2 regions of the uncultured Comamonas sp. genome follow, and region 1 is predicted to be linked to the other one. Evidence: predicted binding sites of a transcription regulator. Region 1 holds the regulator's gene; the other holds the start of a gene.
The links. Region 1 encodes LexA, which represses DNA repair genes until DNA is damaged. Its sites were predicted from a motif close to ACTGTATNNNNATACAGT; they were not measured.

Region 1 (11,228 bases):
CAAGCTGCCTTCATCTGCCAAAAATACGGTATTCCCCAGATTTCCACCGGCGACATGCTGCGCGCAGCGGTCAAGGCGGGCACGCCACTGGGCCTGCAGGCCAAGGCCGTGATGGATGCCGGTCAGCTGGTCAGTGACGATCTGATCATCAACCTGGTCAAGGAACGTATCGCCCAGGCCGATTGCGCCAATGGCTTCCTGTTTGACGGTTTCCCCCGCACGATCCCGCAGGCCGACGCGATGAAGGCGGCCGGCGTCAAGCTCGACTACGTGCTGGAAATCGATGTGCCGTTTGAAGCCATCATCGAGCGCATGAGCGGCCGCCGCAGCCATCCCGCATCGGGCCGTACCTACCATGTCAAGTTCAACCCGCCCAAGACCGAAGGCCTGGACGATGTGACTGGCGAGCCCCTGGTGCAGCGCGAAGACGACAAGGAAGAAACCGTCAAGAAGCGCCTGGACGTCTACAGCAGCCAGACCCGCCCCTTGGTCGACTACTACAGCAGCTGGGCTGCACAAGACCCGGCCGCCGCCCCCAAGTACCGCGCGATCAGCGGCATGGGCTCGGTCGAAGAAATCACGCAGCGCGCGATTGCCGCCCTGCAGGCCTGATAAGCAACTCTGCCTCATCTACCAAGCCACTGTCGTGCGACAGTGGCTTTTTTATGCCCGTCTATTTATCGGTAAATAAACCGGTATCTGCCGTTGGCTCCCATGCCCGTACTTAGATTTTGGATCGGGCCTGCACCAGCGCCAGCTGCAGGCTGACCCGGCATTTGTAGGGCGTCAAGGCCACGGCCAGGTCTTTGTCCAGGTCGGCCATCCCGGGCAATACTGCATCGCTGATCACGCCATCGCTGCAGCGGCTGCTGCGCCACACCGGCAAGCCTTGCTGGCGTGCGCGCGCGATCCCATCCAGCAGCACCTCATGCACCGTGCCATTGCCGGTGGTTGCCACCACCAGGCCATCCACACCCTGGGCCTGTAGCGCCTTCAACAGCCCCGGGCGCAGGCCAGCATGGCTGGTGACGATCTCCACCCACGGCCAGGGCGTACTGGCCGGCGCGGGCAAGGCCGCCAGCCATGCGCTGCCGGTGTAGCCGCCCTCCGTATCTGCTGCCTGCGGTGCATAGCCCTGGCGCAGGCGCACGTTCGTGCCATCCACCCAGCCCAGCGGCCCCTGTTCGCCCGATGAAAAGGCCAGCAAGCGGTGCGGGTGCACCTTTTGCAGCCAGCGCGCGCTGTGCAGCTCGCCCCCGCCGGTCACCGCGACCACCTCGCGCAACAGCGGATGGCCGTCCGCATCCAGCGCCGCAGCGGCGGCCACGGCATCCTTCAGATTCTGCGGGCCATCGGGCATCAAGGCATTGGCCGGGCGCATCGCACAGGTCAGCACCACCGGCTTGGCCAGGCGCCCTAAAACGCAATGCAGGAACCAGGCAGTTTCCTCCAAGGTATCCGTTCCGTGGGTGATAACAACACCGCGTACCGCCTCGTCGCGCATCGCTGCATCGCAAGCCTGGAGCAGCGCATGCCAGACCTCGTCGCTCATGTCCTTGCTATCAATTTGCGCGATCTGCATTGCATCCAGCGGGCCCGCCGCGGCGGTCTCGATACCGCTCACCCCCGCCAGCAGGGCCGCGACCGACAGCTGCGCCGCACGGTACTGGCCGGGATTCTCGGCATCATCGGCCATGCCGGCAATGGTGCCGCCGGTGCCGATGATCAAAATTTTTGGCTGCAAAGCTTGCCTCCTGCAAAAAACTGGTTAAAAATACAGGTACTGGATTGATATACAGGTGTTGGAGTGCACGGCAGCTTGGCTGCCACCCGGCACCACAGATCACACGGAGATCTTATGCGAGACCATCCCAAACTCACCGCGCGCCAACAAGAAATTCTGGACCTGATCCAGACGGCCATCTCGCGCACCGGCGCCCCGCCAACGCGCGCCGAAATCGCCAGCAAGCTGGGCTTCAAATCGGCCAATTCGGCAGAAGACCACCTCAAGGCGCTGGCACGCAAGGGTGTGATCGAGCTGGTCAGCGGTACCTCCCGGGGGATTCGCCTGCAAAGTGATACCGTGCGCTCCATCAATGCGGCACGCGGCACGCGCTTTTCGTCGCCGCTGGCAGGCGTGTCCAACGCCACCGCCGGCCTGGGCCGTGTGGTGCAAGAGCTCGCCCAGCTGGCCCTGCCGCTGATTGGCCGCGTGTCAGCGGGCTCGCCCATCCTGGCGCAAGAGCATGTCGACCAGACCTATACCGTTGAAGGCGGCCTGTTCCAGCAGCAGCCCGATTACCTGCTGAAGGTACGCGGCATGTCGATGCGCGATGTCGGCATCATCGATGGCGATCTGCTGGCCGTCAAAGCCACCCGCGAGGCCCGCAATGGCCAGATCATCGTCGCACGTCTGGGCGATGACGTCACCGTCAAGCGCCTGCAGCGCACCAAGGATGGCATCGAGCTGCTGGCCGAGAACCCGGATTACCTGCCCATCGTCGTGCAGCCGGGCGAGCCCTTCGAGATCGAAGGCATTGCCGTCGGGTTGATTCGCAACACGATGCTGAACTAAGCCCAGCGGCCCTGTCGGCCCCTCCCTTTCTGCGCAACCCCAGGTAGCGGGCGTTGTGGGCACCCGGCCCACAACCCTGGGGAATGCGCTCGCCTTGCGCAATCCTGCTGTCATCCGTACACCAAGGAGTCTCCCATGCTCGTAGCAGATGCATTGCGTGCGCTTGCGCCCTTTTCCCTCGTCGCTGGCCTGCCCTGGTTCCAGTCCATCCAACGTGCCATCGTGCGCAGCAGCCGCCGCCGTCCAGCCCATGGCGCCGCCAACGATGGCCAGCTTGCCGCCCAGGTGCATTGCTTTGCCGCCGCCTCCAGCGCCGCTGCGCAGCGTGGTGCCGTGCAGCAACTGAGCCTGCTCGATGGCCCCAGCGTTCCGCCTGGCGTGGACGGCCCTGCCGAAGAGACACCCGCACAGCGCCCCATCGACCGCATTCGCCTGCCGCGCAAACCCGCAGCGCGCCGCCGCCTCTCAGTAGGTATACAGTCCCACACCCGCCCGTTCTTGTCGGTACAGCGCTGCAGCGCCCAGGCCGCCAACGATGCCCCCGTCAAGATGTACTGGGCGCAACCGGCCAGCCTGCACCGCCAAAAAGGCATGCGCTGGGCCATGTCGGGCAGCATGGCCGATATCTGTGCCGAGCTTGAACGCCTGGAGCGGCTGGAGCATCTGCACGCGGTCTAAGCCAGTGCCAATCCGGGCCGGTGCGTTGTAGCCAGCCTGCTGGCAGCTGCATGCCTGCTGTCACGAGGGGTGGACAGCAGCGGAATCGCTACGCTGGGTTGACGCAGACGCTGAACGTACCGGGCGTTACCGCCATGCCGGGCACGCGCCAAACCGGCACCTTCAGCGCTCTGCCTTCAGCCCGCTGCCCGCTGCTCATGGCCACTAAGCCGTGGCTGCCGCTGCACTGCCAGCGGCTTCTTCTTTTCCATCTTTCGCTCAGCGTGCGGCCGCAGCAGCCTCCAGCGCCAGCTGTTTGAAAGGCGCCAGCTGCTCGCGCAGGGCATCCCTCGCGCCATCCACTGCAGCAGCCACCGCATCGGGCCCCAACACCAGACCTTGCAGCAACACAAAATGCACATTGCGGATGCCGATGGAGGCCAGCGCATAACGCAGATAAGGCGTCAAAAAGTCCTCCTGACGCGCTTTTGGACCTGCATGGAAGCCGCCTGAACTGACCAACACCAAGGTGGGCCGGTCCTTCATCAAGCCGATCTTGCCTTCGGGCGTCGATGCAAAGCTGCGGTGTATACGGATCACCTGGTCCAGCCAGAGCTTGAGCGTGGCCGGCACCGCAAAGTTGTGCATCGGTGTCAGAATCATCAGCAGATCGCTGTCTTCCAGCTCTTTGATCAGCGTTTCCGACCAGGCCAGCGCGGGTGCGTCTGCGCTCGCATTCGAGGTGATCGCCAGCGCATAGTCGCGGCTGATCGGCGGTATCGGTGTTGCGACGAGATCGCGTTCCAACAGCGGCTGCTGCGCAAGGCCCAGCTCTGCCAGCATGTCGGTTGCCAGTTGGTAGGCGTGGCTGGCCTGGCCGTGTGGGCCACAGTTCAAGAGCAAGGTACGGGTCATCGTTTGTCCAATCGTTTGAGTAGTCAGGCCAAGGTGGGCAGCATCCGCACAGTTCTACGGCATCACATCGCCCGGGATTTGCACACCCAGGCGGCGAGCGTGGTTCGGCCCAGGCGTGCGGGCCCCTCAGGAACCAGGCAGCCATCGTCTAGCAGCGCACCCCGGTAAGGCACATCGGCATCGCCCAGCACCATGCGAGGATCGCCTTGCAAGCGCAGGTACTGCAGCACCCACTCGGCCATCGCCATCTTCTGCGGGCCGGCCACGTCCATGCAGCCCGCCAAGGGCTGCGCCAGCGCGGCGTCGGCCACCAGCATCGCCAAATCCTCTGCCGCCATTGGCTGCACCTGGGCCACCGGTATCGCCAGCAGCGTATCGGCTACGCTGTCGTGCGCCAGTTGCCCCAGGCTTTCATACAAGGGTGCTGCACGCAGCACGGTACAGGGGGTGTTGCCTGTCAGGGCCAGCAGTTCCCGCAACGCGATCGCCTGGTAGTAGCCGCTGCCTTGCAATCGCTGCACACCCAAGGCCGACAGCGCAATATGGTGCGCCACTGCGGCAGCAGCGATGGCGGCATTCAGCTGCCGGCATGCGCGCGCCCAGCCCTCCAGCGCATCGGCCGTATCCACCACAGGCGGCTCGCGCAGATCGATCAGCACCTCGGCACCATGCAACGCAGCCGGCAGTTGGGGGCCCGCATCGGCGAGCACCGGGTAACCCAGCTGCCGCAGATTGCCGACCACGCGCTTGCCCAGCGGGTTGCAGCCGTCCAGCACCAAGACTTTCATAAGCCGCCTTGCACAACACCGGGGGCTTGCCCGTTAAACGGGCATCTTGCGGAAGGCGATCGCAAAGCGGTTCCAGCTGTTGATCGAGGTGATCACAGCGGTCAGCTCCATCAGCTCGGCATCGCTGAAGTGGGGGCGCACGGCTTCCCAGGCGGCATCGGGCACATGGTCGTGCGCTACAAGGGTCAGTGCCTCGGTCCACGCCAGCGCAGCGCGCTCACGGTCGCTGAAGAACGGGGTCTCACGCCAGGCGGCGACAGTGGCCAGACGGCGGCTGGATTCACCGGCCTTCATCGCATCGGTCACATGCATGTCCAGGCAGAAGGCACAGCCATTGATCTGCGAGGCGCGCAGGCGCACCAGTTCCTTGAGCAGAATGTCCAGGCTGCCTTTGGCAATCTGGTTTTCCACGCCCAGCAGCGCTTTCATGATGGCGGGGTCAGCGGTGTAGAAGTCGAGTCGGGTTTGCATATCTATCTCCATCCAGGGTTGCGTCGGTGAATTCCGTTGCTGGCAGCCAGTATGCGATGGTCTTGGCCGAGCCAAAAGAGCCAAGAAATGCAAAAATGACTAGGCCAAGATAGGAATACCTGGATGCCCGACCCCACCCCCTCCGTGCAAGCCCTGCAACTGCAGGTCGACCGCAGCCTGCAGCTGCCCATGTACCTGCAGATCTGCCAGCGCTTCAAGACCGCCATTGCGCAAGGCCATCTGCGTGCGGGCGACCGGGTGCCGGCGTCGCGGGCGTTGGCGGCCGAGCTGAACCTGTCGCGCGGCACCGTCGATCTGGCCTACCGCATCCTGGCCGATGAAGGCTATTTCCAGGTACGCGGGGCGGCGGGCACGGTCATATCACCGGGCCTGCCCCCCGCCGCGTCCGCAATGGCGCCGCAAGCCGTTGCCCAGCCACCGGCCACCCACATCGTCGACTACGATGGCCTGCAGCCCCGGCCGCTGCAGCTGGGGCTGCCGGCGATCGATGCCTTTCCGCGCAAGGTCTGGAACCGGCTGGTCACCCACCGCCTGCGCAGCAGCGAGCCCTTCCGTCTGGCCTACCCCAACCCGCAAGGCGATGAGGAACTGCGCCAGCGCATTGCGGCCTACCTGGCGGTCTCGCGTGGCGTGACCTGCGTGCCCGAGCAGGTATTTGTCACCACCGGCCTGCGCAATACCTTGGAGCTGAGCCTGCGCAGCCTTGCGAGCCCCGGCGATGCGTTCTGGTTTGAGGACCCGGGCTATATCCTGGCCCGTCCGTTTTTACAGAATGCCTCGGTGCAGATCGTGCCGGTGCCGGTCGATGCCCAGGGCATGCAGGTGGAAGTTGGCCGGCAGCGGAGCCCTTACGCCCGGTTTGCGATGGTGACGCCATCGCACCAAAGCCCGCTGGGCGTGACCCTGTCGCTGGAACGGCGCATGGCGCTGCTGGACTGGGCGCGGGAGGCCGGCAGCTGGATCATCGAAGACGACTACGACAGCGAATTCCGCTACCAGGGCCGGCCCCTGCCCGCCCTTAAAAGCCTGGACCAGCAGGACCGCGTGATCTACGCCGGCACCTTCAGCAAAGTGATGTTTCCGGGCCTGCGCCTGGCCTACGCCGTAGTGCCGCTGGAGGTGGTGCCGCGCTTCCAGGCCGTCAGCTCCAACCTCAATGCCGGCAGTCCCTATCTGCTGCAGGCCAGCGTGGCCGATTTCATGGCCCAGGGACACTTTGCGCGCCACCTCAAGAAGATGCGGCTGCTGTACGCCGAGCGCCGCGAGGTGGCACAGCGCAGTTTTCAGCAGGTGCTGGGCGATCGCCTGCGCATTGACTTGCAGCCCGGCGGTCTGCATTTGCTCGGGCAGATTGGGGACAGCGACAACGACAGCCTGGTGGCCCAGCGCGCCCGCGCGCAAGGCCTGGCCACGCATCCGCTGTCGCGCTGGTATATCGATGCCGCGCCCCGCCAAGGCCTGCTGATGGGCTTTGCCAATATCACCAGCGAGGCGCAGGCCTTGCAGCTGGCCCGGCAGATCCAACAAGCCTTCGGCTAGCGGGCGAACGGCGCGTTAGCCCTTGAACTCCGGCGTACGCTTGTCGAGGAAGGCGCTCACGGCCTCACGGTGGTCGGCCGTCTGGTGCGCCAGCGCCTGGTAGGCAGCCGACAGTTCCAGCAAGGAAGCCAGGCTCTGGTGCATGCCTTCGCGCATCAGTTTCTTGGTCATGCGGGTGACCTGGGGCGGGTTGGCGGCAATCTCGCTGGCCAGTGCATTGGCGGCGTTCAGCAGTTCTTCGGGCGGCACCACCTGCGACACCAGACCCCACTGCAACGCGGTGGCAGCGTCGATCATGCGGCCGGTCAGCGACAGCTCGGCCGCGCGCGCCATGCCAATTACCCGGGGCAGCAGCCAGGCACCGCCATCGCCGGGGATGATGCCCATCTTGACAAAGCTCTCGGCAAACCTGGCCTTGTCCGAGGCCACACGCAGATCGCACATGCACGCCAGGTCCAGGCCTGCACCGACGGCCGCGCCATTGATGGCGGCGATGGTGGGTACTTCCAGGTTGAACAGCGCCAGCGGCAGGCGCTGAATGCCACGGCGGTAGTCATCGCGGATGCGCATGCCATCGACATCGCCAAAGGACTGCTGCTGCATGGTCTTGATGTCGCCGCCCGACGAGAACGCGGGGCCCTCGCCCGTCAGAATGACCGCGCGCACGCTGCTGTCGGCCGCAATCCGCTCGCAGGCGGCCAGGATCTCGGCCACCGCCGTGTTGCCGGTCAGCGGGTTGCGGCGCTCGGGCTGGCACATCGTCAGGGTGACGACATGGCCTTGCTGTTCGTAGTTCAAAAATGCAGTCATGGAAAAGGCTCCTGGTTCCGGTAGGTCTCGATGCAATCAGCGCTGTGCGCCTCACGGGCCAGCATACGGGTAAAGGCCACATGCGGCTGCATATCAGCTGAGTGCAATTTGGTATTGGACGCTGCCCAAAAACGGCCCTAGCCTGCATGGATGCTGGGGCAGGCAGCCCCCCACATGCCCATAACTAGATGCTGCCTAGGAGACAGTTGATGCCCATATCCCGACGCCAGTTCCACCACCGTCTTGTGCAATGGGGCGCGGCCGCCAGCCTGGCCAGCCCCTGGCTGGCGCGCGCGGCCGATGCCCCCTTGCGCTGGGTCGTGCCCTACCCCGCAGGCGGTGCTGCCGACCAGATCACCCGCATCGTGGCCCAGGATGTGGGCCAGAGCACGGGCCAGCCCATCGTCGTCGAGAACAAAGCCGGGGCAGCCGGCATGATTGCGGCCGAGACGGCATTGCGCGCCCCCGCCGATGGACTCACCTTCTTTGTTGGGTCCAATGCGCCGCTGGTCATCAACAGCGCCATCTACGCCAAGATGAGCTACGACCCGGTCAAGGATTTCGTGCCCGTCGCGGGGCTGGGCAAGGCGCCTTTGCTGCTGGTCACTCGCAAGGACCTGGGCGCCAGCGATCTGCGCACACTGATCGCGCTGGCCCAGCAGGCACAGCGCCAGGGCAAGACGCTCAGCATGGGTTCGGCCGGCAGCGGCAACATCACCCATCTGGCGGGCGAATACGCCAGCGAGCGCATGGGTTTCCAGGTCACCCATGTGCCGTTCTCCGGCAGTGCGCCGGCCATCACCAGCATGATGGGCGGCAATGTGGACATCATGTTCGACGCGCTGCCCTCCTGCATGCAGCAGGCGATTGGCGGGCGCATTGTGCCGCTGGCGATATTGGACAAGCAGCGCTTTGCAGCACTGCCCCAGGTGCCCACGCTGGCCGAGCTGGGCTTTGGCGATACCGAGGCCAGCGCCTGGTTTGGCGTGGTTGCCCGCAGCGGCACGCCGGCCGATGCGGTGGCGCGCATGGCCCGCGCCATCCACCAGTCCCTCGCCAAGCCTGAGGTGCAGGAGCGCCTGCGTCGCATAGGTGCGCAGCCGATGGCGGGCAGCACCGCAGAATGGGGGCAGTTCGTGGCCTCGGAGCGCGAACGCTGGATACCGGTGGCCCAGAAACTGGGCATTCGTGCCGAATAGCCCCCGCTCCCGCCGCTGGCCCGCCTTACCGCTTTATTTTGAAAACCGACTGATATGACCGCCCTGACCCTGAGCATGCATGGCACCACCGCCGTGCTGACGATGAACCGCCCCCAGGCCCGCAACGCGCTCGACGAGCAGATGCGCGAAGATTTCACCCGCCTCATCCCCCAGGTGCGCGATGACCGCGCCATCAAGGCGGTGGTGCTGACGGGTGCCGGTGGCCATTTCTGCGCCGGTGGCGACATCAAGAGCATGCAGGCCACTGTCGCCGGCAAGCAGGATGTGTTTGACAGCCGCAACCGCATGCTGGGCCTGCACCGCTGGTTTGATGAGTTGCTGGACATGGAAAAGCCCGTCATCACCGCCGTGCAAGGCAGCGCCTTTGGCGCCGGCCTGTCGCTGGCGCTGGCGGGTGATTTTGTGCTGGCGGCGCCCTCTGCCAAGTTCTGCTGCGTGTTTGCCAAGATCGGCTTTGTGCCTGACCTGGCCGGCATGTACTTGCTGCCGCGCCTGGTGGGTCTGCAGGCAGCCAAGGAGCTGGCCTTTACCGCCCGCGTCGTGGCCGCCCCGGAGGCCCAGCAGATGGGCATGGTCTACAAGATCGGCAGCGAAGACGTGCTGGCTGACGCACTGGCCTTTGCCGAGCGCTTTGCCAGCGCACCGACCGAGGCCATGGGCTACACCAAACGCGTGATGAACCGCGCGTTTGAGACCCAGCGCGACGAGATCTACCAGCAAGAAGCACTGGCCCAGACGCTGTGCCGCGAAAGCGCCTTCCACCAGGAGGCCATTGCCCGCTTTGTCGGCAAGCAGCCGCCGCTGTTCCAGTGGCAGGATTGAGCGCAGCCTGAGGCCGCACCAGCAAGCCGCCCCAACGTGGCTGGCTGGTAAGCCGCCTCAGTACTTCACATTGACAATCGTCGCCTGCAGCAGCGCCACCACCTTGGGCGCTACTGCAGCATCTGCGCCATAGGCCAGCACCTCGCCGCTGCACACCGTCAGCAGCTTGCCGGCATTCACCACCTTGCCGATGGCGACAAAGCGCTCGCCAATCGCCGGGCGCATCAGGTTGATCTTGAACTCGGCCGTGACCACCTCATAGCCCTCGGCAGCCACCGTCAGTGCTGCATAGCCCGCTGCGCTGTCCACTACACTGCTGACGGCGCCGGCATGCAAAAAACCATGCTGCTGCGACAGCGCCTTTTGGTAGGGCAGCGCAATCTGCACCTCCCCCGGCTGCACGGACACCAGGCTCGCGCCCAGGGTCTGCATCAGCCCTTGGGCATGGAAGCTGGTGGAAATGCGTTCAAACAGGTCGTTCATGTCGTATGCCTTGTGGCCAAGCCTCTGTAGCGTTCAGCCAATCTAGCATGCAGCTCAGCCGATGGGGCGGCCCCGCGTCCTGCACATGACAGCTGCCTTTGCCACTATGCTTGCGGCCATGGACAGCGCCCAACTCCTGATCGTTTACCACAGCCACACCGACGGCAGCCGCCAGATGGCCGAAGCCGCCCGCGCCGCCGCTGCCAGCCAGGCAGGAGTGGAAGTGCGCCTGCTCTGCGCACCCGATGCCGGGCCTGATGATGTGTTGGCCGCCAGCGGCTACCTGTTTGCCTGCCCCGAGAACCTGGCCGCGATGAGCGGGCTGATGAAGGACTTTTTTGACCGCTGCTACTACCCGGCGCTCGACCGCATCCAGGGCCGCCCCTATGCATGCTTGATTTGCGCTGGTAGCGATGGCAGCAATGCGGCACGCCAAATCGCACGCATCGCCACGGGCTGGCGGCTCAAGCCCATCGCGGAGCCGCTGGTGGTGTGCACCCATGCCCAAACGCCCGAGGCCATTGCAGCGGCCAAGCAGATTGGCGCAGACGATCTGCAGAGCTGCCGCGAGCTGGGCGAAGCCATGGCCGCAGGTCTAAGCATGGGTATTTTTTAAAGCAGGCCTGCACCCCCAGCCAGGGCGGCTTGGCGCATACCATAGCGCATCCCCACACCATAAAACGGCTCCCCCCGATGCTCTACGTCATTCTCAAAACCGTGCACCTGCTGTCCATCATCGTCTGGCTGGGCGGCATGGCCTTTGCGCACTTCTTTCTGCGCCCTGCCCTGCAACAGCTGGAGCCGCCCCAGCGCCTGGTGCTGATGCGCGATGTGCTCCAACGCTTTTTTGCGGTGGTGCTGGTTATCATCGCGGCCGTGCTGCTGTCGGGCATCGCGATGATGGGCCTGGTCCACCAGATGGCCGCG
Region 2 (11,228 bases), on a different contig from region 1:
GCCGTGAGCTGGGGGATGGCCAGCACATGCTGGACCAGGTGGTCGCCATCGCTGGCGCTCTTGTCCACATAGGACAGCGCGCAGTGCGTGGTCCCCAGGTCGATACCAATGCTGAATTGGGCAGGTGCTTGCATGGTTTACAGCTCCACTTCGGCCTGGGCCAGCACCTTGGCGGCGGCGGTGTCGGTCAGCTGGGGCAGCTTGACCTCAGTGACCTGCCAGCCCCGGTGGCCCAGCGTGCCGGTGAACGGGGCCTGGCCCACGACATTGCCGGTCAGGCGCACGGCTGCGGCATCAAAGCCGGCCTGCAAGGTGATGCGGCTGCCTTCGGCCTCGGCACGCACAGGGGCCAGCGCGAAGTGCTCACGCAGTACCTTGCGGCAGCCTTCGTGCACCACGCGGGCGGCGGCGCCAATCTCGGCATCCGTGTAGGGCGCCACGTCTTCCTGGATAAAGTCGACAAAGCGGGCCTCGCGCTGGAGCAGGCCCAGCAGCTGCAGCGCAGCGGTCTCGGTGGGCAGTTGCACGGTCTTTTCCACGAGCTTCTCGACCAGCTTTTCCACCGGTACTTCGACCCGCTTCTCTACCGTCTTCTCAACGATTTTCTCGACCGGCACTTCAATGCGGACTTCGACGATCTTCTCGACCGGGACTTCGACACGCACTTCCTGCGGTGGCACATCGGCCGCCAGGCGCTCACCGCCACGCACGCGCTGCACATCGGCCGCCAGGCGGCCATTGCCCAGAATGGCGAAGAAGCTGCCGATCGCAATGGCGATACGGCTGAAAAAGGATGGGGGGGTGTTGTTCATGGAGGCACCAACAGACACCCGCCAGGGCGCTGCGGCGCTGCGCGGTCAGGGCCGGGGCAGCTGCGCAGCGCAGGCGGGTGGTTTTAAAAACGGGGTTTGCGGCAAGCGCTGGGCCTGGGCTCTACAGCCGGCGGCCAGCCCGCAAAACCGGGGATTTTACCGGCTGGCCCTATGCCCCCGCGCTATGCACCAGCAAGCGGTGGATAAGCATCCCGGAGGGCAATAGCGAGGGGAACGGCTTAAAACTGGTAACTGACGTTGACGCCACTGGCCCAGTTGCGCCCCATCGCGCTTTCAAAATAGCGCTGGTTGCCGTCGTTGACGATGACCGAGCCGATGTAGTGCTTGTCGAACACATTGTTGACCCGCGCAAACGCGGCCAGGGTCCAGCGCGGGGCGATCTGTGCGCGGTAGCCCAGGCTGAGGGCCGTGGTGGCATAGCCGGGGGCAGCCTGGGTGTTGGCATCGTTGGCCTGCACATTGGAGCTGGCCTGCACGCCCATGCCGACCGTCCAGGCCGGCGCAAAGTGCCAGTCGGCACCCAGGTAGGCGTTGTGGCGGGCCAGGCCCGGCAGGCGCTGGCCGGCGATGCCGCTGCCCGAATCCTCGCGGAAGCGCGCATCCAGCCAGGTATAGGCGGCGCGCAGCTGCCAGTCGCGCACAAGGTCCAACTGGGCCGACAGCTCCACGCCCTGGCGGCGGGTCTTGCCGGCATTGCGGTAGGTGGTGCGGCCGCCGGCGCTTTGGTCGGTCACGATCTCATCACTGCTGTGCGACTGGAACAGCGCCGCGCTCCAGAGCCCGCGCAGCGCATCGCCACGCAGCTGCTGGCGGTAGCCCAGCTCCCACTGCGTGCTGCTGGTGGGCCGCAGATCGGTGTTCAGGCCCGAGCCGCTGTTGCGGTAGGACATCTCGGTGATGCTCGGCGTCTCAAAGCCGCGCCCCACGCTGGCGTAAACCGTCTGCTGCGGGCTGAGTTGGTACGACAGCGAAGCGACCGGCAGCAACTTGCTGTGGCGGCTGCTGCCGCTGTCGTCGCCATTGCCGGGGGTGATGTAGTAGTCGTCCGAGCTGAAGCGCACGCGGCTGTAGCGCAGGCCGGTGTCCAGGCTCCAGCGGGGCGCCAGCTGCCAGCGCGCCTGCACAAAGGGGTCGGTGCTGCTGACCTTGTTTTTCTCGTCCCGGCGCAGCTGGCCGCGCACGCCCAAGGTGTTGCCGATAAAGTTCTCGTAGCCCTGGCGGTTCTCGGTCATCTGCTGCAGATCCAGCCCCGCGCTCAGCTGCAGCGGCACGATGGTGTCGAACTCACCCACCCAGACCAGGCGGGCACCGGCATAGTCGCGCGCCATGTCGATCACGCCGCCGGCGTGGCCCGGCGCCAGCTGCGGCGCTTTGGGGATGGACTGGTACTGCAGCATGCTGCGGTGGCCGTAGTAGGCAGACAGGCTCAGGCTTTGCCGGGCGTTGATGCGCAGGTCATAGGTGGCGCCCAGCTGCTGCTGCTCCAGCGATTTGCGCGTGTTGTACTGGTTGGCCACGCTGCTGGCCTGGCGCGGATCGGCCTGCCACTGCGCCATGGTCAGGCCCTGCGGGTCCTGCGCATCGCCCCGGGTGTGGTTGGCCACCAGGGTCAGCTTGTCGTCATGCGCCAGCGGAATCACCAGCTTGGCGTTGAGCAGGTTGCGGTCGGCGGCGCTGTGCTCGCGGTAGCCATCGGTCATGAAGCGGCTGGTGCTCAGCACATAGCCCATGCCGCCATCGGTCTGGCCGCTGGCCTTCAGGCTGTAGCGCTGCTGGCCATCGCTGCCTACGCTCGCGCCAGTTTCCAGCTTCAGCGGGCCTTGCGGGTCTTCGGTGTAAAAGCTCAGCACACCGCCCGAGGCATTGCCGTACAGCGCCGAATACGGGCCGCGCAGCACCTCCACCCGCTCCAGGCTAGAGATATCGACATTCGAGGTCTGGCCCTGGCCATCGGGCATCGTCGCCGGTATGCCATCGACATACAGGCGCACGCCGCGCACACCAAAGGTGGAGCGCGCGCCATAGCCGCGCACGCTCAGCTGCAGGTCCTGGGCATAGTTGTTGCGGTTGTTCAGGGTCAGGCCGGGCACACTGCCCAGCGCTTCGGACAGGTTGACCTGCATCTGCCGATCCTGCAGCTCGCGGCCTTCCACCACATTGGCCGAGGCCGGCAGCTGCAGCAGGTCCGCGGTGCCAACAGCCGAGCGCACCGACACGGTCGGCAAGGTGGCTTCGGCAGCGGGGGTTTCAGGGGTGGAAGGTGTTGCGGGTGCCGTTTGTGCAGCGGCGGACAAGGCGCACAGCAGCGCAGCGGCCCCGGCCACAGGGCGCAGGGGCGAGAAGGAAAGGGCGTGGATCGGCATAGAGGCCCGTATTTTCTTACAGCGCCCCCAGGGATGGGAAATTTGGTACAGAAACCCCTAACACCCTCTGAGACAAACCCTGCGCTACAGCTTTTGCGGCGCCCACCAGCCTGGCAGCAGCGCGCGTACCTGGGCGCGGTGAAAGCGGTCGTCGATCAGCACCACCACGCCCCGGTCGTCCTCACTGCGAATCACCCGCCCGGCCGCCTGCACCACCTTGCGCAGCCCCGGGTAGAGGTAGGTGTAGTCATAGGCCTTGGCAGCGCCAAAGCGCTGGGCCATGGCCCGCTGCATGTGTGTGTTGATGGGGTTGACCTGGGGCAGGCCCAGGGTGGCGATAAAGGCGCCAATCAGCCGGTTGCCCGGCAAGTCCACCCCTTCTGAAAACGCCCCGCCCAGCACCGCCAGCCCAATGCCCCGCCCGGCCTCGTCAAAGCGCGCCAAAAAGGCGGCGCGCCCGGCATCGTCCATCGCCGAGGTCTGGCAGAACAGCGGCAGCTGCGGGTGCAGGCGCTGCATGCATTCGGCGGCGCGCTGCAAATAGTCAAAGCTGCTGAAAAAACACAGGTAGTTGCCTGGCTGGCGGGCAAACTGCGCCGCCACCAGCTCGGCAATTGGCGCCAGCGACTGCGCCCGGTCCTGGTAGCGGGTGGAGATATGCCCGGCAATCTGCACCTGCAGCTGCGCGGCCTGGAAGGGCGAGGGCACATCCACCCACTGCGTGGCGGGCGGCAGGCCCAGCAGATCCTGGTAGAAGGCCTGCGGCCCCAGGGTGCCGGAGAACAGCACCGTGGCGCAGGCGGCGGTATGGCGCGCAGCCAGGTGCGGCGCGGGCACGACATTGCGGATGCAGAGCGTGGACATCGGCCCCCGGCGGCCGGACGTTGCGCTGCGCCACAAACTGGTATCAAACAGCGCATGCGGCCCCAGCTGCTCGGCCAGGTTCAGCCACGACAAGGCCTCCAGGTAAAAGCCCAGTACCGCATCGCCGGGCAGCATGGGGCTGTCGCCCTGGGCCTGGGCAATGGCGGCCACGGCGCGCTGCACGGCGCCCAACAGGCCGGGCGGCAGTTCGGGGTAGACCTGGTAGTCCTGGCCGCCTTCTTGCTGGGCCTTGTTCAGTGCGTTCCATTGGCGGTTCAAGGCATCCAGCGATTTCTTGACCGGGCCGGCCGCCGCCTTGCGCGCCGCAGCCAAGGTGTGCTGCGGCAGCTCGGCCGTGTACATGCGGCGGGCGCGTTCGAGCAGGTTGTGGGCCTCGTCCACCAGCACGCCCACCTTCCACTGGTGGGCCTGGGTCAGCGCATACAGCATGGCGGCGCTGTCATAAAAGTAGTGGTAGTCGCCGACGACCACATCGCTCCAGCGCGCCAGCTCCTGCGTCAGGTAATAGGGGCAGACCTGGTGCTGCAGCGCCAGGCTGCGCACCTTGTCGGGCGTCAGCATCGGCTCTTGCGCGAGCGCCTGGGCGCGGGCGGCAGGCAAGCGGTCGTAAAAGCCCCGGGCCAGCGGGCAGGATTCGCCATGGCAGGCCTTGTCCGGGTGCTCGCAGCTTTTGTCGCGCGCCTGCAGATCGACCACGCGCAGCGGCACCGCGCCCGTCTGGCCCTGCAGTGCCGTCTGCAACAGGCCCAGCGCATGCAAGGCCAGCCGGTGGCCGGTGGTCTTGGCGGTCAGAAAAAACAGCTTGTCCAGCCCCTGCGCCGCACTGGCCTTGAGCATCGGAAAAATCGTGGCCACGGTCTTGCCAATGCCGGTGGGTGCCTGCGCCATCAAACAGCTGCCGCCACCCGCCTGCAAGCCTGCCTGCGCGGTGCGGTACACCGCCACCGACAGCGCCCGCTGCCCGCTGCGGAACTGCGCAAACGGAAAGCGCAGCGCCGTGAGCGCCGCATCGCGCGCGCTGCGGTGCGCGGCCTCGCTGCGCGCCCAGTCCAAAAACAAGCGGCACTGCTGCTCAAAAAACGCCTGCAGCTTGGCGGCGCTGTAGGGCTCGGCCAGCACGGTCTCTTGCTGCGTGCCGACGTTGAAGTAGACCAGCGCCACCTTCAAGCTGGGCAGGCCCCGCTCCAGGCACAGCAGATGGCCGTAGACCTTGGCCTGCGCCCAGTGCAACGCGCGGTGGTTGTCGCGCACGCTGTCGATCTGGCCCCGGTAGGTTTTGATTTCTTCGAGCTGACCCAGGGCCGGGTCAAAGCCATCGGCGCGGCCGCGTACCTGCAGGTCTTCAAAGCGGCCTGCCAGGCGTACCTCCGCCTCATAGCCAGCGCCCCGGCGGGCACGCACCAGGCCATGGCCTTCGATGCCCTCCAGCGCCGATGGCGCCGGTGTAAAGCGCAGATCCAGATCGCCCGCGCGGGCGGTGAACTCGCACAAGGCGCGCACCGCCACGGTGTAGCTCATGCGCCCGCCTCGCGCCACTGCACATGGCAGACGCCCACGGGTATGCCATGGGCGGCGCAGTACTCCAGCCAGCGGATCTGGTTGTCCTGCAGCTTGTCGCCCGGGCCTTTGACTTCCACCAGCTGGTAGCGCCGCTCCGCCGGCCAGAACCGCACCAGGTCCGGAAAGCCCGTGCGGTTGGCCTGCAGATTGCCGAGCAGGCGCTGGAACAGCAGCTTGAGGTGGGCCGCCGGGATGCAGGCCAGCGCATGCGCCAGCAGTGCCTCGGTCAACGTTCCCCAAAACACAAACGGCGACTGCAGGCCGGCCTTGTCGGCAAAGCGCTGGCGGATCACATCGGCATAACTGCCGTCATCGAGCATGGCCAGGCAAGCGCCAAACAGCGCCGCACGCCGCGCAACAAAATCGGGCGCATACACATCGGCCGGCCCCGCCTGAAACGGATGAAAAAACGCCCCCGGCAAAGGCGCAAAAATCGCCGGCCAGCACAGCAGGCCAAACAGCGAGTTGACCAGCGCGTTCTCGACATAAAACACCGGCGCATCGTCGCGGTGCCAGTGGTCGCGCAACGCGTATTCCACCGGCATCAGGCGCAGGCCTTCGGGGGCCTCGGTGGCGTCCAGCGCTTCGCCAGCGCGCAAGGCGGCTTCCAGGGCAGCCGCATCGCTCAGCGCATCCATCGCCGCCCCACCGTGCGCCATGCGTGGCATGCGCAGCACCCGGTCCAGCGCCACATCCTCGCGCAGCTGTGCCACCTCGGGTTTGAGCGCGCGGCGGCTGGCGCTGCGCTGGCCCAGGTGGCGGCGCAGGCGCGGCAGCATGCGGGCCAGGCGCTGGCTTTCTTCATCGCTCTCGGGCTGCTGCGCGGCGGCGCTGGCCAGGGCCAGGGCTTCGTCAAAACGCTCCATGCGTTCCAGCACGCGCATGCGGCGGTGGCGCGCGCCCGGGTAGGGGCTGGCGGCATAGGCCTGCTCGGCCAGTGCCCAGCTTTGGCTGCGCTCGCAGGCCTGGCCCAGGCGCAGCAGCACCTTGGCATGGCGCTGCTGCAGCCAGGGGTTGGCGCTGCGCCAGGCGGCCAGCGCGTCCATCAAGGCCTGGCGGTCTTCATCCTCATCCACCGCCTGGCGCCACTGCTGCAGCTGGCGGTAGCCCTGCACATCGGCACGGGTCTGAAACGCGCGCGACTGCGCATCAAAGGCCACCGTCTCGTACTTGAAGATGCCCAGGTCGGCCAGCACAAACTCTGACCAGTCCTGGTGCAGATTGCCAAAGAACATCAGGCGCAGGCCTTCAGCCAACTCGCCGACCGTCACGCGCCAGGCGGCATGCTCGGCCTGCGGGTGCCAGCGGTGGTAGGGCTGCAGCTGCTCTTGGGCTTCTTGCTCGGTACCTGGATCAGACAGCTGCGCCCATTGTGCAAGCTGGGCCAGCATGTCCGCCTTGCGCAGCGAGCGCGCCAAGCCGGCGTGGGCAAAGATCTGCAGCAGCTCGGGCTTGGTGTGCAGCGCAAACAGCTCGGCCAGGGCCATGTCGGCATCGGCATCGATCCAGCCAAGCGCCAGCAAGGGCTGCGCGGCGGCATGCACATCGGGGATCTCGTCGTAGACCAGCTTGTCCGCGCGGAACCAGGGCCCGCGCCGCATCAGCATGCGCACCATCAGCGCCTGCGACTGCATCGGGGCTTGCGCAAAGTCCGCCAGAAACTGCTGCTCCTGCGCATCCAGCACATCGCCATAGCGCTGCCCCAACCACTGCAGCGCGCGCTCGAAGTTGTGCAGGTAGTAGTAGCGATGGGGGGCCAGCATGGAGGTTGGATGCGGTGGGTGTGAGTGATAGCTTATCTGTATTTTTATACAGCTATTTTAACTTTGCAGCCATGTCCCCTTCTGGCCGTATGGCTCGCTCAACTGATAGCGCTATTCCACTGCTAACTGGCAGGCCATACACAAATGAGTTTGCGAATAGAAACGATTCTCATTTATTATGGTTTCATTTGATGCTGCCTTGATGCCGAGCAAAGTGTTTTCCGTTGATTCCGTGGAGGCGAGCCCACCGTGCCAAACCCAGACAGTGACATCCATCCGTTGGTGCAGGAGCACGGTGTGATGCTGCGCCACTATGCTGCACTGCAAGCGCGCTGCACGGCCCAGGTCGATGCCCTGCGTGCTGAAGTGAAGGCGCTGCGCGCCCAGGTCACCCGGCTGCGGGCCCAGGTCATCATGCGCGACAGCGCCCTCATCTGGGAGCGCGAAGACCGGCTGCGCCACCTGTCGGCCATCGCCAACCGGGCGGCCGTCACGGCCGTGCGCCGCTGTGTGGACCCGGCCGCGACGATGGAAGTGGCCGCCGTGCCCCAGCCGCCACCCGATGCCTATCTGCAGGAGCTGGGCCAGCATGCCGCCAACCTGGTGATCTGCCAGACCGGCTGCATCAGCCACGGCGGCTACTGGCGCGACCACGACCAGTGCAAGCGCCTGGGCACCACCTGCCTGCTGGAAGACCCCCAGGCCTTTGTCCCCACAGAAACCGCCAAGGCATCGCACGCCTGGGTGATGACGGCGGCCAGCGGGCCCGCCAAGGAGCAGCGATGAGTTCACGTTTTCCGTCCTCCGTATCGGGCCCGCTGCTGCTGCGCGAATGGGAGCGCCTGACCCAGACCGGCGTGGAAGCCAGCCGCGACAACCGCCCCGAGCAGGCGCTGGTCTGGCATGAGCATGCGCTGCGCGTGGCGCACCAGCTGTTCCACGATGCACCGGCCGGCGTCTGCGCCGATGACCGCCTCGCCGCCTTTGTGGTCGCGCACCTGAATTTGGCCGACTGCTTCAACACCTTGAGCCAGCCCATATCCGCCGGCGAGTGCATCCACTGCGCCCACCACCAGCTGCTGGCCTTGACACGCGACGACCATGCCAGCGCCGATCTGCGATCGGCCGCCTGCAAGCACCTGCACCACACCTTTGCCGCCTTGAACGAGCACCACAACCGCTGCGCCGCCCGCGAGCGCGAGGATGCGATGGAGCGGCAGGCCCACAGCGTTTCCATGCCTTCGGGCAACCCGCCGCCGGGCACGCTGCTGCACTGACAGCCGCCGCACCGGCATTGACCCACTGCTCTCCACCCAACGACTGACACACGATATGTCCTATACCCTCCCCAAGCTGGCCTATGCCTACGATGCCCTGGAGCCCAATATTGACGCCCAGACGATGGAGATCCACTACAGCAAGCACCACCAGACCTATGTGAACAACCTCAATGCGGCGGTTGAAGGCACGGAGTTCGCCAACCTGCCCATCGAAGCGCTGGTGGCCCAGGTGGAATCGCTGCCCGAGAAGCTGCGCCTGCCCGTGCGCAACAACGGCGGCGGCCATGCCAACCACAGCCTGTTCTGGGAAGTGATGTCGCCCAGCGGCGGCGGCCTGCCCCAAGGCGATGTGGCCAAGGCCATCGATGCCGACCTGGGTGGTTTTGAGGCCTTCAAGGATGCCTTCACCAAGGCGGCACTGAGCCGTTTTGGCAGCGGCTGGGCCTGGCTGACGGTAACGCCTGAAGGCAAGCTGGCGGTGGAAAGCAGCGCCAACCAGGACTCGCCGCTGATGAAAGGCATTGGCTCGGGCAACACCCCGATCCTGGGCCTGGATGTGTGGGAGCACGCTTACTACCTGAAGTACCAAAACCGCCGCCCTGAATACATTGCCGCTTTCTACAATGTGGTGGACTGGGGCACCGTTGCCCGCAAGTACGCCGCAGCGCTGGGCCAATAAGCCATTCCCCCACTGAGCACGCGAGCACCCACATGACCCCAGGCCACCAACCGATGGAAATGGACAACCAGCCCGATCCGCGCGATGACGCATCGCGCAGCACCGCCAGCCTTGCGCCGAAACCGGCGCTCAAGCTGCGAACCCGCATCGGTCTGCTGATCTGTGGCCTGGGGGTATTTGCACTCGGCGCGCTCATTTGGGATGGCCTCAAAAACGAGCCATCGGTGCGCAACGCACTGCTGGGCGGCTGCATGGCCGCGCTGGCCACTGCGCTGGGCACCCTGCCGGTGCTGCTGGCCCAACGCCCGTCTGAACGCACACGCGACACCCTTTTTGGATTTGGCGCCGGCGTGATGCTGGCCGCCTGCGCGTTCTCGCTGGTCATCCCCGCACTGGATGCCGCACGTGCCTCCAACATCTTTGGCGGCAGCGCCTGGGCTGCTGGCGGTGTCGTCGGCACCTCCATCCTGCTGGGCGGCATGGCCCTGTTGGTGATGGACCGCCTGCTGCCCCACGAACACTTCATCAAAGGCCGCGAAGGCGCCAGCGCCCAGCAGCTGCGCCGCACCTGGCTGTTTGTGTTTGCGATCATCCTCCACAATCTCCCCGAAGGCCTGGCCATTGGCGTGGGCTACGCCGGCAATGAAGGCATGCGCGCCAATGCGCTCGCTATCGGCATCTCCATCCAGGATGTCCCCGAAGGCTTTGTCGTCGCCGCCGCGCTGCTGGCCGTCGGCTCCAGCCGAGGCTTCTCCGTCCTGCTGGGCATCGCCTCCGGCCTGGTCGAACCCCTGGGCGCCGTCGCCGGCGCCGCCATCATCGGCAGCTCCGCCCTGCTCCTCCCCTGGGGCCTGGGCTTCGCCGCCGGCGCCATGCTCTTTGTCATCAGCCACGAAATCATCCCGGAATCGCACCGCAAGGGGCATGAGTTTTTTGCGACTACCGGGTTGATGGTGGGGTTTGTTTTGATGATGGTGTTGGATACGGCGTTGGGGTGAGGGGTGGGCGTTTTGGATGTGCTAAAGCCCGACCAACTTATATTGGGCAGTAGAAAACTAAGAAGCGACGGCTGCTTTGCAGCGTTTGCTGTCGATTCCGGAAGAAACGTTGAAGGCACCTTTGGAGCCAAAAGCGACCTCTCTGCCGATGGGCTCGCCGCCTCGGCCCCAGCACTCGCCAAGCGATAACCAATCAGTGGAGCGAAATCGAAGCTATGTGGCCCGTTGTAGGGCACACGCTGCCAGCGCCGGGGGGGGCGTCGACCCGCAGCACTTTCGGCCTGATGCTGCGTCTGCATAGATTGCTGTTTCATCCTCCCAAATTGCACGCCACACCGGTAACCGTTAACAGTCGACGCATCGATTCCTCCGCTGCGTCGCCGTCGCGCCGGTGATACTGATCGTCCAACTGAGTTCTCTGCTCGATACCCTATGGGTACCGCAGTTCGGAGTCTGAGAAGTACTTCGCGAACTACTTCATCAGGAAGAACGAGCAGGGCCTCTACAGTGCCATGCATGTCCGCACGCACGAGTATCTGCGCGCTCGTATCGAGCAGCCGGTACCAAGCCTGACCGCCGACCCACACAAAGCAGCGGGCAATCCCAGCGCGGCGATGCAAGGTGCCATCGCTGCGGTAACACTGTCAAGCTGGAACCGGTACGCCTCATCTATGGGACCGACTCGCCGCAGTACCAGCAGGCCAAGTTGTGTCAGCAGATGGGCATCCGCACACCGCCCGGTCGCCAGCAGTTGCCCCAGCATGCTCCTTGCTGACCGAGCAGCATAAGGCTCGTGAAGGTGCACAAGACCGCAGGGATGACCGGCAGCAGTCGCGTGCGAAGTCCGCGCTGGAGAGCGTGGGCCTT

Region 2: ACHWUQ_RS12170 (VRR-NUC domain-containing protein) is a predicted target of LexA. The motif match lies at 7,440-7,457, and genes of this name have one in related genera.

Annotation. Positions count from the first base shown of each region.
Region 1 is NZ_CAXYJV010000050.1:239,525-250,752, forward strand. Features, by position in the region: gene adk (adenylate kinase) at 1-612, shown strand, start outside; gene ACHWUQ_RS22035 (asparaginase) at 725-1,744, opposite strand; gene lexA (transcriptional repressor LexA) at 1,859-2,575, shown strand; gene ACHWUQ_RS22045 (hypothetical protein) at 2,711-3,253, shown strand; gene ACHWUQ_RS22050 (FMN-dependent NADH-azoreductase) at 3,512-4,147, opposite strand; gene ACHWUQ_RS22055 (NmrA family transcriptional regulator) at 4,210-4,935, opposite strand; gene ACHWUQ_RS22060 (carboxymuconolactone decarboxylase family protein) at 4,969-5,406, opposite strand; gene ACHWUQ_RS22065 (PLP-dependent aminotransferase family protein) at 5,530-6,966, shown strand; gene ACHWUQ_RS22070 (crotonase/enoyl-CoA hydratase family protein) at 6,982-7,776, opposite strand; gene ACHWUQ_RS22075 (Bug family tripartite tricarboxylate transporter substrate binding protein) at 7,986-8,975, shown strand; gene ACHWUQ_RS22080 (enoyl-CoA hydratase/isomerase family protein) at 9,030-9,818, shown strand; gene ACHWUQ_RS22085 (PaaI family thioesterase) at 9,876-10,301, opposite strand; gene ACHWUQ_RS22090 (flavodoxin family protein) at 10,420-10,917, shown strand; gene ACHWUQ_RS22095 (CopD family protein) at 10,995-11,228, shown strand, end outside.
Region 2 is NZ_CAXYJV010000034.1:45,175-56,402, forward strand. Features, by position in the region: gene ACHWUQ_RS12150 (Hsp70 family protein) at 1-134, opposite strand, end outside; gene ACHWUQ_RS12155 (DUF2760 domain-containing protein) at 138-812, opposite strand; gene ACHWUQ_RS12160 (TonB-dependent receptor family protein) at 1,052-3,196, opposite strand; gene ACHWUQ_RS12165 (ATP-dependent DNA helicase) at 3,281-5,599, opposite strand; gene ACHWUQ_RS12170 (VRR-NUC domain-containing protein) at 5,596-7,404, opposite strand; gene ACHWUQ_RS12175 (hypothetical protein) at 7,654-8,190, shown strand; gene ACHWUQ_RS12180 (hypothetical protein) at 8,187-8,681, shown strand; gene ACHWUQ_RS12185 (superoxide dismutase) at 8,737-9,363, shown strand; gene ACHWUQ_RS12190 (ZIP family metal transporter) at 9,423-10,361, shown strand.